DNA from 2 places in the Modestobacter sp. SYSU DS0875 genome. Region 1 is predicted to be linked to the other one. Evidence: predicted binding sites of a transcription regulator. Region 1 holds the regulator's gene; the other holds the start of a gene.
The links. The regulator LexA, encoded in region 1, represses DNA repair genes until DNA is damaged. The targets are predictions, from matches to a motif close to TCGAACANNTGTTCGA.
Positions count from the first base shown of each region.

Region 1 (6,565 bases):
CCGAGGTCCATGTCGTAGCCGGCGTCGCGCAGCGCGCGGATCTTGTCCTCCTCGCGCGCCTTGGTCTCGATGAACTCCTCGATGTCGGGGTGGTCGATGTCGAGGACGACCATCTTCGCCGCGCGGCGGGTGGCGCCACCGGACTTGATGGTGCCCGCCGAGGCGTCGGCACCGCGCATGAAGGAGACCGGGCCGGAGGCGGTGCCACCGGAGGAGAGCAGCTCCTTGGAGGAGCGGATCCGGGAGAGGTTCAGGCCGGCACCGGAGCCGCCCTTGAAGATCAGGCCCTCCTCGCGGTACCAGTTCAGGATCGAGTCCATCGTGTCGTCGACCGCGAGGATGAAGCAGGCGCTGACCTGCTGCGGCGAGGCGGTGCCGACGTTGAACCAGACGGGCGAGTTGAAGCTGAAGACCTGGTGCAGCAGCATCCAGGTGAGCTCGTGCTCGAAGATCTCGGCGTCGCCCTCGGAGGCGAAGTAGTCGTGCTCGCGGCCGGCCGCACCGTAGGTCAGCACGACGCGGTCGATCAGCTGGCGGAGGCTCGTCTCGCGCTGGGGGCTGCCGACCGCACCACGGAAGTACTTGGTGGTGACGATGTTGGTGGCGTTGATGCTCCACTCGGCCGGGAACTCGACGCCCCGCTGCTCGAAGTTGATCGAGCCGTCCCGCCAGTTGGTCATGACGACGTCGCGGCGCTCCCAGACCACCTCGTCGTAGGGGTGCACACCGGCGGTGGTGAAGACGCGCTTGACCTTCAGGCCCTTGCCCCGGGTGGGCGCCTTCGGGCTGCGACGGGTCCGGGTGGTGGCGAGGCGGTCGGCTGTCTCGGTCATCGTGCGAGGGCTCCCTGGTGTTCGTGCTCTGGCGTCGAGCTGAGCGGCGGTGCGGGCGGAGCGGCTGGGGAAGCCGGCGGGTGCCGGAGCCGGGTGGTGCGGTGCGGTCTCCTCGTCGAGACCTGTCTAGTCGGGGGGTGTGACAGTTCGGGGCGGCGTCCTCAGGACCCGGCGGCCGCGCCCGGCGGCCCGTCCTCGGCGGCGGGTGACCCACCGGCTCGGGCGCGCACGGCGGCCCGCAGCTCGGCGATCTCCTTCTCGAAGTCCGCAGCGGAGCTGAAGCTCCGGTAGACGCTGGCGAAGCGGAGGTAGGCGACCTCGTCGAGGTCGCGCAGCGGGCCCAGGATCGCCAGACCGACCTCGTGGCTGGGGATCTCGGCACACCCGGTGGCGCGGACGGCGTCCTCGACCTGCTGGGCCAGCAGCGCGAGCTGGTGCTCGTCGACCGGGCGGCCCTGGCAGGCGCGGCGGACACCGGCGACCACCTTCGCGCGGGTGAACGGTTCGCTCACGCCGCTGCGCTTCACGACGGCGAGGACCGCCTCCTCGACGGTGGTGAACCGCCGCCCGCAGCCGGGGCACGAACGCCGCCGCCGGGTGGTCGCGCCCTCGTCGGTCTCGCGCGAGTCGATGACGCGGCTGTCGGGGTTGTGGCAGAAGGGGCAACGCACTGTCGGTCCACCTCCTCCCGAGGTGTCGCGGCCGGGATCACCGCGGTGCTGTGACACCGTGGGACACCGACCCGTGGACCGCTCCTGTGGACTGCTCCGGGGACATCCGGTGGATGGCCCGGGGAGAACGTGTGGAACGGCTGTGGACGACTTACACCCGTGTAAGCACTAGATGTTGTGGTGGAACCGTACGGCCACCCCTACAGGTGTGCAAGCCCTGTCGTGCGTGTCGTGTTCCGCAGCTGACCCGCCCGCCGCTCGCGCACCCACGCGTCACAGCCGGGGCCCGTGGCGACGGGCCCGGCGCACCTCATCAGGGCAGCTCGAGCACCTGACCGGGCTGCAGCACGACGTCCTCGAGGTCGTTGCGATCGAGGATCGCGTCGACAACCGCGCGCCGGTCCTCGTCCGGCGCCAGGTCACCGGCGATCGACCAGAGCGTGTCGCCGGGCTGGACCACCACCGTGCCGGCGCCGGCCAGCTGCAGCGCGGGCTCCCCGTCGGCGACCACCGCGAGCGTGCCCACCGCCACCCCCAGGCCGACCGCCACCGACAGTGCCGCCACCGCGCGCCGGCCGCGGCGGGTGAGTCGCAGCGGCAGCTCCGCCCACTCCCCGGCCGACGGGCACGGAGCGGCAGCCCGGGGCGGGCCACAGTCGCCACCACGGACGGGCCGCGCCACCGCGACCCCCGACGAGGGCCCCGGCCGCCCACCGGGACGCACCGGTGGACGCCGGGCCGGGCGGGGTCCGACCCGCCCCGCGGACCCCATCCGCGCGACGGGCGCCGGCGGGACCAGCCGGAGCGGCGGGCGGAGCGGGGCGACGGTGGTGTCCGGGTACTCGGCGATGACCATCGGTGCACTCCTCACAGCAGGCACCCCTCGGGTGCGATCTCGAACGCCTGTTCGATTCGAACGTCTGTGCGATGTCTACCGCACGCCACCGACAGGAGCGCACCGACACGGCGGGTGTTCGAACACGTGTTTGAACCGCAGCCGCCGAGCCGCTACCGTGCGCAGGGAGACCACGACGGCGTCCCACCCCGCCCCGGCAGGCGGGATGCCACCGGGCAGCTGCGCGCGCAGCCGGACGAGGAGGACACATGGCGGTCGACGGCCGGACGGCGGACGAGCGCAAGGGGTCGAGCCGACGCAGGCGCCCGGCCGGGCAGGCGGCGGAGGCCACCGAGGACACCGGCGGCGCGGCCGTGCGCGAGTTCCCCGACCGCAGCGAGGCCGGCGACGGGCTCACCCAGCGCCAGCGCCGGGTGCTGGAGGTCATCCGCGACTCCATCGAACGCCGGGGCTACCCGCCCTCGGTCCGCGAGATCGGCGAGGCCGTCGGCCTCTCCTCCGCCTCCTCGGTCGCCCACCAGCTCTCGGTGCTGCAGCGCAAGGGGTGGCTGCGCCGCGACCCCAACCGGCCGCGCGCACTGGACGTTCGGCTGCCGGGCGAGCACGGCGCGACGGTCGGTGCCGACGCCTCGGCCGATGCACTCGCCGCCGCCGGTGCGGCCAGTGGCGTCGACGAGGCGGGCGCCCCGGCGCCCACCTACGTGCCGCTGGTGGGCCGCATCGCCGCCGGTGGCCCGGTGCTGGCGGAGCAGGCGGTCGAAGACGTCTTCCCGCTGCCCCGCGAACTGGTCGGTGAGGGCACGCTGTTCATGCTCAAGGTCACCGGTGACTCGATGGTCGAGGCCGCGATCTGCGACGGCGACTGGGTGGTGGTCCGCCAGCAACCCACCGCCGAGAACGGCGAGATCGTCGCGGCGATGATCGACGGTGAGGCGACCGTGAAGACGTACAAGCGCCGCGACGGGCACGTGTGGCTGCTGCCGCACAACCCCGCCTATGCGCCGATCCCCGGCGACGACGCCACCGTCCTCGGCCGGGTCGTGACGGTGCTGCGCCGGGTCTGACCCCGGCCACCGCCTGCGGCTGGGCATGCCCCGCCGCAGGCGGGGTTCAGGGGGTCACTCCCGCAGGGGGTCACTCCCGCAGGGGGTCACTCCCGCCGGCGGCGGACCTTGCCCCCGATCCAGACGACGACGGTGGCCACACCAGCCGCGATGATCCCGGCCGTCACCGGGGGCACGCCCGGGGCCGCGGTCACGAGCTCACCGGTGGGCCCCGCGTCCGGCGTCGCAACGGTGGCGGTGCCCGGAGCGGGCTCACCGGGCACCGGGACCAGGGTCACCGGCGCCGGCAGCCCCTCGCTGGTGACCAGCAGGTCGCGGTTGTTCGCCGCGAAGGTGATCGCCTCGCCCTGCGGTGAGTCGGGGAGCGCGATCCGGACCGGCGCGCCGGACAGCGCGCCGGCCACGTCGGAACCGGTCAGCGGCCAGACGTAGGCGTCGGTGTAGGTGCGCAGGGCGATGCGCTGCCCGTCCGCCGACACCGCGCCCCCGGTCACCAGCAGCTGCCCCGCGCGGCCGACCGGCCCACCCGGCGTGCCGGTCAGGGTGAAGCCCAGCCCGACCACCCGGGTCATCGGCACCGTGGCCCCGTCGGCCAGTGGCGCATCCGGGCGGTACACGCCGGAGGAGCCGAGCACCTCCTTGGTCACCAGGTACGGCGTGCCGTCGGGCGCCAGCAGCAGCGCCTCGGCATCGTGCGCCCCGTCCGGGTAGGTGAGCCGGGTCAGCGTGGTGCCCCCGTCGGGGCGCAACCCGATCAGCGCGACGGTCTCCCGGGCGGCGTTGTTGTCGCCGATGTCGGCCAGCCACACCGTGCCGTCCGCGGCCAGGGCGAGGTCCTCGGGGTCGTACGGGTCGACGCTCCCCGACCGCAGCTCCGCGACGGCGCAGGTGGTGTCGAGGACGTGGACCTCCGCCCGGTCACCACCGTCGTTCATCGCCAGGAGCGTCTCCCCGGCGCTGGCCAGGCCGGAGATCTCCGGCAGCCGCGCGTCGGTGATGGTGCAGCGCGTGCTCGGCGCGGCCTCCTCGGCGAGCGCCGCCGGTGCTGGCAGGACCGCTAGCAGGACCGCCGCGGGCAGGGCGAGGAGCGCCCCGTCCGCCAGGCAACGGCGGCCGGCGCGGCTACGCGTGCGGCCGGCCCACTCTGGCACGGACCCAGCGTGACACCACGACTGCGTCGAGTGCATGAACCACGCCCAAGAGCACGACGCCGACGGCCGCCCCCACGACTGCATCGGTGACCCAGTGGAAGTTCAGCGCCACCATGGCCACTCCTGTGACCAACGGCCCCAGCACGCTGAGCAGCCAGGCCGCTCGTTGCAGCCGGGCGTGCAGGCCGTACTCGACGACCTGCCAGCGGGCCACGCCCCACATCAGCACGGCGTTCGCCACGTGCCCGGACGGGAAGCTCTCCCCGCCCCGGTGGAAGTAGGAGCCCGGATAGGCGGGCGCGGTGCGCCCGGTGCCCCACTTGACCGCGTAGACCGCCGCGGTGAGCAGCAGCAGGGCCAGCAGGACGCGGACCAGCGGCACCGCCGTGCGGTGCCGCCAGGACAGCCAGCCCACCAGTCCGATGAGCACCACCAGGATGGTGCCCCGCCCACCGGCCTGGGTGAACACCCACACCGGCCAGTACGCGGCGGAGTCGCGCAGCCCCCAGGAGCCGATCCGGTCGGAGACCGCCAGGTCCAGCCGCTCCAGCACGCCGCCGGCGAGGAGGTCGACGGTGACACCGGTTGCCACCAGCACGGAGAGGAGCACCAGCCACCACGGCGGGCGACCGACGCCGACCACCGGCTGGGCGCGCGAGTCCGGGCCGTCGGCGGCGCCGGGCCTCACGCGCACCGCTCCGCTCGCCACGACGCCACGGTACCGGCACCGTGACCTGACCGTGACCCTCCCGGGACAGCACTGCGCGGCGCGACCGGACGAGGTCGCGCCGCGCGGCGGTCGAGCCGGATCCCGGCCCCGGTCGGCGAGGTCCGCCGCCCGGGCACCCGGGCGGACGGCGCCACCGGGTCCGGGCGCTCAGCCGCCGGCGACGGGGGTGGTGAACCCGTCGAGCGCCGCGGCCAGGCCGTCGTCGACCCGGGCGGTGAGCCGGGTGCCGTCGGCCTCGTGCCGCTCCTCGAGCACCTCGCCGTCCCGGTGCACCCGGGCGACCAGGTCACCCCGGTCGTAGGGCACGAGGACGTCGACGTCGACGTGCGGGTGCGGCAGCCGGGCGGCGACGACGTCGCGCAGCGCCTCGATCCCCTCGCCGGTGCGCGCGGAGACCCAGGCCGCCCCGGGCAGGGCCTGGCGCAGCATGAGGACGTCCTCCTCGCTCATCGCGTCGACCTTGTTCACGACGATGAGCTCGGGCACCGCCGAGGCGTCGATCTCGGAGAGCACGGTGTGCACCGCGTTGATCTGCCCGACCGGGTCGGGGTCGGAGCCGTCGACGACGTGCAGCAGCAGGTCGGCGCCGGACACCTCCTCCAGCGTCGAACGGAACGCATCGACGAGCTGGTGCGGCAGGTGCCGCACGAACCCGACGGTGTCGGTGAGGGTGTACTCGCGACCCTCCGGCGTCTGTGCCCGGCGGACCGTCGGGTCCAGGGTCGCGAACAGCGCGTCCTGCACCAGCACCCCGGCGTCGGTGAGCCGGTTGAGCAGGCTGGACTTGCCGGCGTTGGTGTACCCGGCGATCGCCACGCTCGGGACGGCGTTGCGCGACCGGCTCGAGCGCTGGGTCGCGCGCGCCGTCGCCATGCCGGCGATCTCCTTGCGCAGCTTGCTCACCCGCGCGCGGATCCGGCGGCGATCGGTCTCGATCTTCGTCTCACCGGGACCACGGGTACCGATGCCGCCACCGCCGGCGACGCGGCCACCGGCCTGCCGGCTCATTGACTCACCCCAGCCGCGCAGCCGCGGGATCATGTACTGCATCTGGGCGAGCTCGACCTGGGCCTTGCCCTCCCGGCTGGTGGCGTGCTGGGCGAAGATGTCCAGGATCAGCGCGGTCCGGTCGACCACCTTGACCTTGAGCACCTTCTCCAGCTGGTTGAGCTGGCCGGGGGTGAGCTCGCCGTCGAAGACCACGGTGTCGGCGCCGGTGGCGGCGACGATGTCGCGGATCTCGGTGGCCTTGCCCGAGCC
Region 1 covers NZ_JBJHAH010000001.1:58,341-64,905, reverse strand. Annotated here, with positions in the region: gene ACI79Y_RS00300 (vitamin B12-dependent ribonucleotide reductase) at 1-833, opposite strand, end outside; gene nrdR (transcriptional regulator NrdR) at 995-1,504, opposite strand; gene ACI79Y_RS00290 (LysM peptidoglycan-binding domain-containing protein) at 1,818-2,360, opposite strand; gene lexA (transcriptional repressor LexA) at 2,609-3,424, shown strand; gene ACI79Y_RS00280 (hypothetical protein) at 3,511-4,575, opposite strand; gene ACI79Y_RS00275 (phosphatase PAP2 family protein) at 4,547-5,284, opposite strand; gene hflX (GTPase HflX) at 5,453-6,565, opposite strand, start outside.

Region 2 (6,565 bases), on a different contig from region 1:
GACGGGCCGCCGGCGGCGGGTTGATCGGGTCGTTCGGCGCCTCGACGACCAGCGTCGGGACCGTCACCCCAACGAGCTCCGCGCCGCGTGCGAGCCCGGTCTGGTCGGCTCGCGCGTGCGCCGCCGTGTTGTCGTGCCGCCCGGCGTGGTCGATCACCGCTTCCTCCACCCGACGGAACTCCTCGGCGTCGAAGGGGATGTCGGCGCCGTTCAGCAGCCGCCAGTGCTCGACCCGCCAAGCCACCTCGGCAGCCCGATCGCGCGGGTCCGGCAGGTGCTCCCACAGCTCCAGCAGCCGTGGGTCGGTGTCGGTGAAGGCGGGGGGCGCGGCACCGCCCGGGCCGGCGCCCTCCAGCACCGCGGTCGCGAAGACCGTGGCCGAGCAGAGCCGATCCGGGTGGTCGAGCAGCAGGAGCTGGACCAGCGTGCCGCCCATCGACATGCCCACCACGTGGGCGCGTGCGATGCCGAGCGCGTCGATGACCCGCACCGCGTCGTCCGCCAGGTCCCGGATCGCGTACGGGCTCTCGTCGAAGCCCCAGGTCGACCGGCCCGTGTCCCGGTGGTCGTAACGGATGACCCGGTGTCGTTCACCCAGCGCGCGGACCAGGTCGTCGGGCCACGTGAGACCGGAGGCGTTGGCGCCCATGACGAGCAGCATCGGTGCCCCGTCCGCGCGGCCGGTCTCCTCGATCCAGAGTCGCACGCCGGGCGAGCCGTCGACGAACATTTCCATCGCGGCATGCAAGCACGCGGGCGACAGGCTCCGCGACACCTTTAGGTGCTCAAGCCGCTCCACCGCCCGCACCTGCACCGGGACTGGCGGTGGGCGTGCTGAGCGGCCCCACGTACCACGGATGGGCGAGGAGCCTGCTCAGTTCGCCAGGTCCGACCCAGCGGATCTCGTCGTGCTCGCCCGGGCAGGCGTTGGTGGGCGTTCCTCGCCAGGTTCGCACCACCCAGAGGCCCAGGCGCATGTCCGCGGCGGGGTCATTGATGCGCGTCACCGGCTCCGGGGCGATGGTCAGCGCCTCGACCCCGAGCTCCTCGCGCAGCTCGCGCCGGAACGCGTCCAACTCGGTCTCACCGTCGTCGACGTGGCCGCCCGGCAGGTCCCAGACGTCGGGGTACCAACGCCGGTGCGGCGATCGATGGGTGAGCAGGACCCGGCCCTGGTGGATGAGCGCGCCCGTGACGACGTGGTGCCCCCGCCGAGTCGACCACGCCGGCCGAGGACCGTCGCCGGTCCGGTTGCTGAACGAGGGGCCGGACCGGAGCCCGAGCCACAGTTGGATCGAGCGGGCAAGGTGAGGGCATGGCTCGAGCACCACGCAGCCCCACCGGCCGCGGACTGGCGGCACTCGGCATCGTCGTCTTCGTCGCCTGGGTCGCCTTCGTCGCGATCGAGATCGCCACCCTCCCGGTTCCGGGAACAGCCTCGGTCGACGCCCTGGCCACCCGGGTCGCCTCGGCGGTGGAACAGCGGGACGTCGATGCGCTGCAGGCGCTGATGGTGGACGACGCTCCCGCCGACTACGCCGACCAGCTGCTCGCCGACCTCCCCTCCCCGGACGACGGGCTGGAGGGCGTGGTCCGGAGCTCTGGCCGTGGTGACGTGCTCGTGGTGGACGACCCCGCCGGCCGCGGCACCTGTCTCGCCTGGCAGGTGGTGCACCAGGACGAGCGGTACCTGCTCGGCGTCGTCCCACCACTGGACGGCTGCCGGTAGTCCCGGGCAGCAGGCCAGGTCAGCTGAGCAGGGGCCCGATGAGGATCTCGGTGCCGTCGGGGCGCCAGGTGCGCCATCGGCCATCGGGTTGTCGCTCGACGCGGAACCCGTGGTGCACCTTGGTGTGGTGGCGTTCGCACAGCAGTGCGGAGTTGGTCAGTGACGTCTCTCCGCCGTGGAGCCAGTGGACGAGGTGGTGGACGTCGCACCACCAGGTCGGGGCGCCGCAGCCGGTGAACACGCAGCCCTTGTCCCGCCGCTCCACCGCCCGCCGCAGCCCCGGGGTGACCACCCGGTGGTCCCGGCCCAGGTCCAACGGGGTTCCGTCGGGGCCCATCACGATCCGGGAGATGCTGCCGTCACATGCCAGGTAGCGGGCGCGGGCCGCGGAGATCACCGCCCCGAAGCCCAGCTGGGCGGCCCCGGGGCCGGTGGCCGGGTCGACCAAGTCCTCCAGGTCGATCCCCACCACCACGTGCGGCTTCACCGTCCGCAGCGTCGGCGACTGACCTGAGGCCAGCTGGTTGTCACACACCTGCACGAACGCGTCGGCCTGCTGCTGGGCGCGGGTGCGGGTGTCCCCCTTCGGGCGGTCGGCCTGCACGTGGGACTCGATCGCCGCCTGCACCTTCTCCCCACCGGCGGCGTCCAGGTCGAAGCGGCCGGTGACGCTGCCGTCGGCGTGCTTGACGATGGTGAACCGCCGACCCTCCGTCGGGTCCGGCTCCGGCCCGTCAGGATCCAAGGCGTCGTCGAACTGCTGCACCGCCTGCACCAGCGACGCATGCGGCGCCTCCCGCGCAACGGTCACCCATGCGGCGTCGAACGCACCCAGGTCGATGCCCTGCTCCTCCGCCCGCGCCCGCTCCCGATCACCGACCGCGCCGGCCACCACGTCGAACTGCGCCGCCGTCACGTGTCCTGCCGCGAACCCGGCGGCCAACGCCGGGAAGTGCGCCAACGCCCGCCCCGACCGCCCGATCCGATCAGCCTCCCCCGCCGACAACCGCGCGTGCCCGGTCAACCACGACCGCATGCTCTTGAGCCCGTCACGCTCGGCGGCCTGGGACACCGCCGCGTGCCGCACCGTCCGCGTCAACTCCGCGTCCAACCGGTTCCGCGCCGCCACCAGCAGCGCCGTCCGGTCCAGCACCTCACCATCGGTCAACCCGTGCAGCTCCTCGCCGGCCAGGGCATCGAGCGCCGAGGCCAGTGGCGACCCGAGCACCCGTTCCAGCCCATCGTCGGGGAGGTCGGCAACCACGCTCGGCGCAGGGGCGTCCAGCGTCAGCACGTCGCTCACGGACACCCCCCCCGTCGATTCGAATACGTGTTCGAAATCTAGCGGGAGGTGGGGGCATCCACCACCCGTATCTGCAGGTCACGAGCCTGTCCACAGATTCACCGACGGACTTGACAGGCGCCCCGCGACAGCAGCGGGACGCATGGCCGCAGCTGTGAGGCGCCGCGCAGCAGAGGCCCTGGACACCGGTCGGGGCCACCGTGGGAGGGTGAGCGCCCGAGGAGTGTCAGCGGGCAGTGGAGAATGCCCGGCATGACCCACGTGCTCGACCCGAACGCGCTGGCCGGGTCCGGCGGCGCCCCGGGCACCCCACCGGACCCGTTCGCCGACGTGACCCGCTCGGACGACGCCTTCCGCGCCTTCCTGCACGGGCTGCCCGGCGTCGACCAGGTGGGGGCGCAGCAGCGGGTCGCCGTCCTCGGCACCCGCTCGATCAAGAGCACCGCGAAGGCCTGGGCGATCGACACCGCGATCTCGATGGTCGACCTGACCACCCTCGAGGGCGCCGACACCCCCGGCAAGGTCCGCAGCCTCGCCGCCAAGGCCCGCCGCCCCGACCCCGAGGACCTCACCTGCCCGGCCGTCGCCGCGGTCTGCGTCTACGGCGACCTCGCGGGCGTGGCCACGGAGGCGCTGGCCGGCACCGGCATCAACGTCGCCGCCGTCGCCACCGCCTTCCCCAGCGGCCGCGCCAGCCGCGAGGTCAAGCTCGCCGACGTCCGAGACGCCGTCGCCAACGGCGCCGACGAGATCGACATGGTCATCGACCGCGGAGCGTTCCTGTCCGGCCGCTACCTCGACGTCTTCGAGGAGATCGTGGCCGTGAAGGAGGCCTGCGGTCCTGCGCACCTCAAGGTGATCCTGGAGACCGGTGAGCTGGTCACCCTGGACAACGTGCGCCGCGCCTCGTGGCTGGCGATGCTCGCCGGCGGCGACTTCATCAAGACCTCCACCGGGAAGATCTCCCCCGCCGCCACGCTGCCGGTCTGCCTGGTGATGCTGGAGGCGGTCCGCGACTTCCGCGCCGCCACCGGCCGCCAGGTCGGCGTCAAGCCCGCCGGCGGCATCCGGACGACGAAGGACGCCGTCAAGCACCTGGTGCTGGTCAACGAGACCGCCGGGCCCGACTGGCTGTCCCCCGACTGGTTCCGCATCGGTGCGTCCAGCCTGCTCAACGACCTGCTCCTGCAGCGCCAGAAGCTCCGCACCGGCCACTACTCCGGCCCCGACCACGTGAGCGTCGACTGATGACCATGTTCGAGTACGCCCCCGCGCCCGAGTCGCGGTCGATCGTCGACCTCAGGCCCAGCTACGGGTTGTTCGTCGACGGTGAGTTCACCCCCGGCACCGGCACCCCGCTGAAGACCGTCAACCCGGCCACCGAGGAGGTGCTCAGCGAGGTCGCCGTCGGCACCGACGAGGACGTCGACCGCGCCGTCCGCGCCGCCCGCCGCGCCTTCACCCGGGTCTGGGGCCCGATGCGCCCGGCCGACCGCGGCAAGTACCTGTTCCGCATCGCCCGGCTGCTGCAGGAGCGGGCGCGGGAGTTCGCCGTCCTGGAGAGCCTCGACAACGGCAAGCCGATCCGGGAGAGCCGGGACGTCGACGTCCCGCTGGCCGCGGCGCACTTCTTCTACCACGCGGGCTGGGCCGACAAGCTCGAGCACACGGGTCTCGGGCCGGCCCCGCGGCCGCTCGGCGTGGCCGGCCAGGTCATCCCGTGGAACTTCCCGCTGCTCATGCTGGCGTGGAAGGTCGCTCCCGCACTGGCGGCCGGCAACACCGTCGTCCTCAAGCCCGCGGAGACCACCCCGCTGACCGCGCTGCTGTTCGCCGAGGTGTGCCAGCAGGCCGACCTGCCGCCCGGCGTGGTCAACATCGTGACCGGCGCCGGCCCGACCGGCCGCGCGGTCGTCGCGCACCCCGACGTCGACAAGGTCGCCTTCACCGGCTCTACCGAGGTCGGCCGGGAGATCGCCCGCTCGGTCGCCGGCACCGAGAAGCGGCTCACCCTGGAGCTGGGGGGCAAGGCCGCCAACATCGTCTTCGACGACGCTCCGGTCGACCAGGCCGTCGAGGGCATCGTGCGCGGGATCTTCTTCAACCAGGGCCACGTCTGTTGCGCGGGCTCGCGCCTGCTGGTGCAGGAGTCGGTGCACGACGAGGTCATCGCGGCGCTGCAGCGGCGGATCGGCACCCTGCGCGTGGGCGACCCGCTGGACAAGAACACCGACCTGGGCGCGATCAACTCCGCCGAGCAGCTGGCCCGGATCCGCGAGCTGTCGGAGATCGGCGAGGCCGAGGGCGCCCAGCGCTGGCAGCCCGCGTGCGACCTCCCCGACCGTGGGTTCTGGTTCCCGCCGACCATCTTCACCGGCGTCTCGGCGGCGCACCGGATCGCCCGGGACGAGGTGTTCGGCCCGGTGCTGTCCGTGCTGACCTTCCGCACCCCCGACGAGGCGGTCGCGAAGGCGAACAACTCAACCTACGGGCTGTCGGCCGGCATCTGGTCGGAGAAGGGCTCGCGCATCCTCAAGGTCGCCGACCAGTTGCGCGCCGGCGTGGTGTGGGCCAACACCTTCAACGAGTTCGACCCGACCTCGCCGTTCGGCGGCTACAAGCAGTCCGGCTACGGCCGCGAGGGCGGCCGGCAGGGGCTGGCCGCCTACCTCTCGACGGGAGACGCCAAGTGACCGACCGCCTCGCCGTCCGCAAGACCTACAAGCTCTACCTGGGCGGGGCCTTCCCCCGCTCGGAGTCCGGCCGCACCTACGAGGTGCACGACGCCAAGGGCCACTTCCTGGCCAACGCCGCCTGGGCCTCCCGCAAGGACGCCCGGGACGCCGTCGTGGCCGCCCGCGGCGCCTTCGCGAACTGGTCGGGCGCCACCGCCTACAACCGGGGCCAGGTGCTGTACCGGGTCGCCGAGGTGATGGAGGGCCGGGCGGCCCAGTTCGCCGAGGAGGTGGCCGCCGGCGAGGGGTTGTCCGGCGCCAAGGCCCGGGCCGCCGTGGACGCCGCGATCGACCGGTGGGTCTGGTACGCCGGGTGGACCGACAAGCTCGCCGCCGTGCTGGGCAGCAGCAACCCGGTCGCCGGCCCGTACTTCGGCTTCTCCACCCCCGAGCCGACCGGTGTGGTCGCCGTCCTCGCTCCGCAGCGCAGCTCGTTGCTCGGACTGGTCAGCGTGCTCGCGCCGGTGCTGGCCGGGGGCAACACCGCTGTGGTGGTCAGCGCGAAGGAGCGCCCGCTGCCGGCCATCACCCTGGGCGAGGTGCTCGCCACCTCCGACGTCCCCGGTGGTGTGGTCAACCTGCTCACCGGTGACGCCGCGGAGATCGGCCCCTGGCTGGCCGAGCACGCCGACGTCGACGCGATCGACCTGGCCGGTGCGCACGGCCCGCTGGCGATGGAGCTGGAACGCTCGGCCGCCGGCACGATCAAGCGCGTGCTGCGGGCTCCCGCGGAGGAGCCGGACTGGACCGCGGACCCCGGTCTCAGCCGGATGACGCCCTTCCTGGAGACGAAGAGCG
Region 2 covers NZ_JBJHAH010000004.1:150,997-157,561, reverse strand. Annotated here, with positions in the region: gene ACI79Y_RS03710 (alpha/beta fold hydrolase) at 1-736, opposite strand, end outside; gene ACI79Y_RS03705 (NUDIX domain-containing protein) at 786-1,331, opposite strand; gene ACI79Y_RS03700 (hypothetical protein) at 1,316-1,729, shown strand; gene ACI79Y_RS03695 (DUF222 domain-containing protein) at 1,749-2,942, opposite strand; gene deoC (deoxyribose-phosphate aldolase) at 3,285-4,280, shown strand; gene ACI79Y_RS03685 (aldehyde dehydrogenase family protein) at 4,280-5,725, shown strand; gene ACI79Y_RS03680 (aldehyde dehydrogenase family protein) at 5,722-6,565, shown strand, end outside.
Region 2: ACI79Y_RS03695 (DUF222 domain-containing protein) is a predicted target of LexA. The motif match lies at 3,052-3,067, and genes of this name have one in related genera.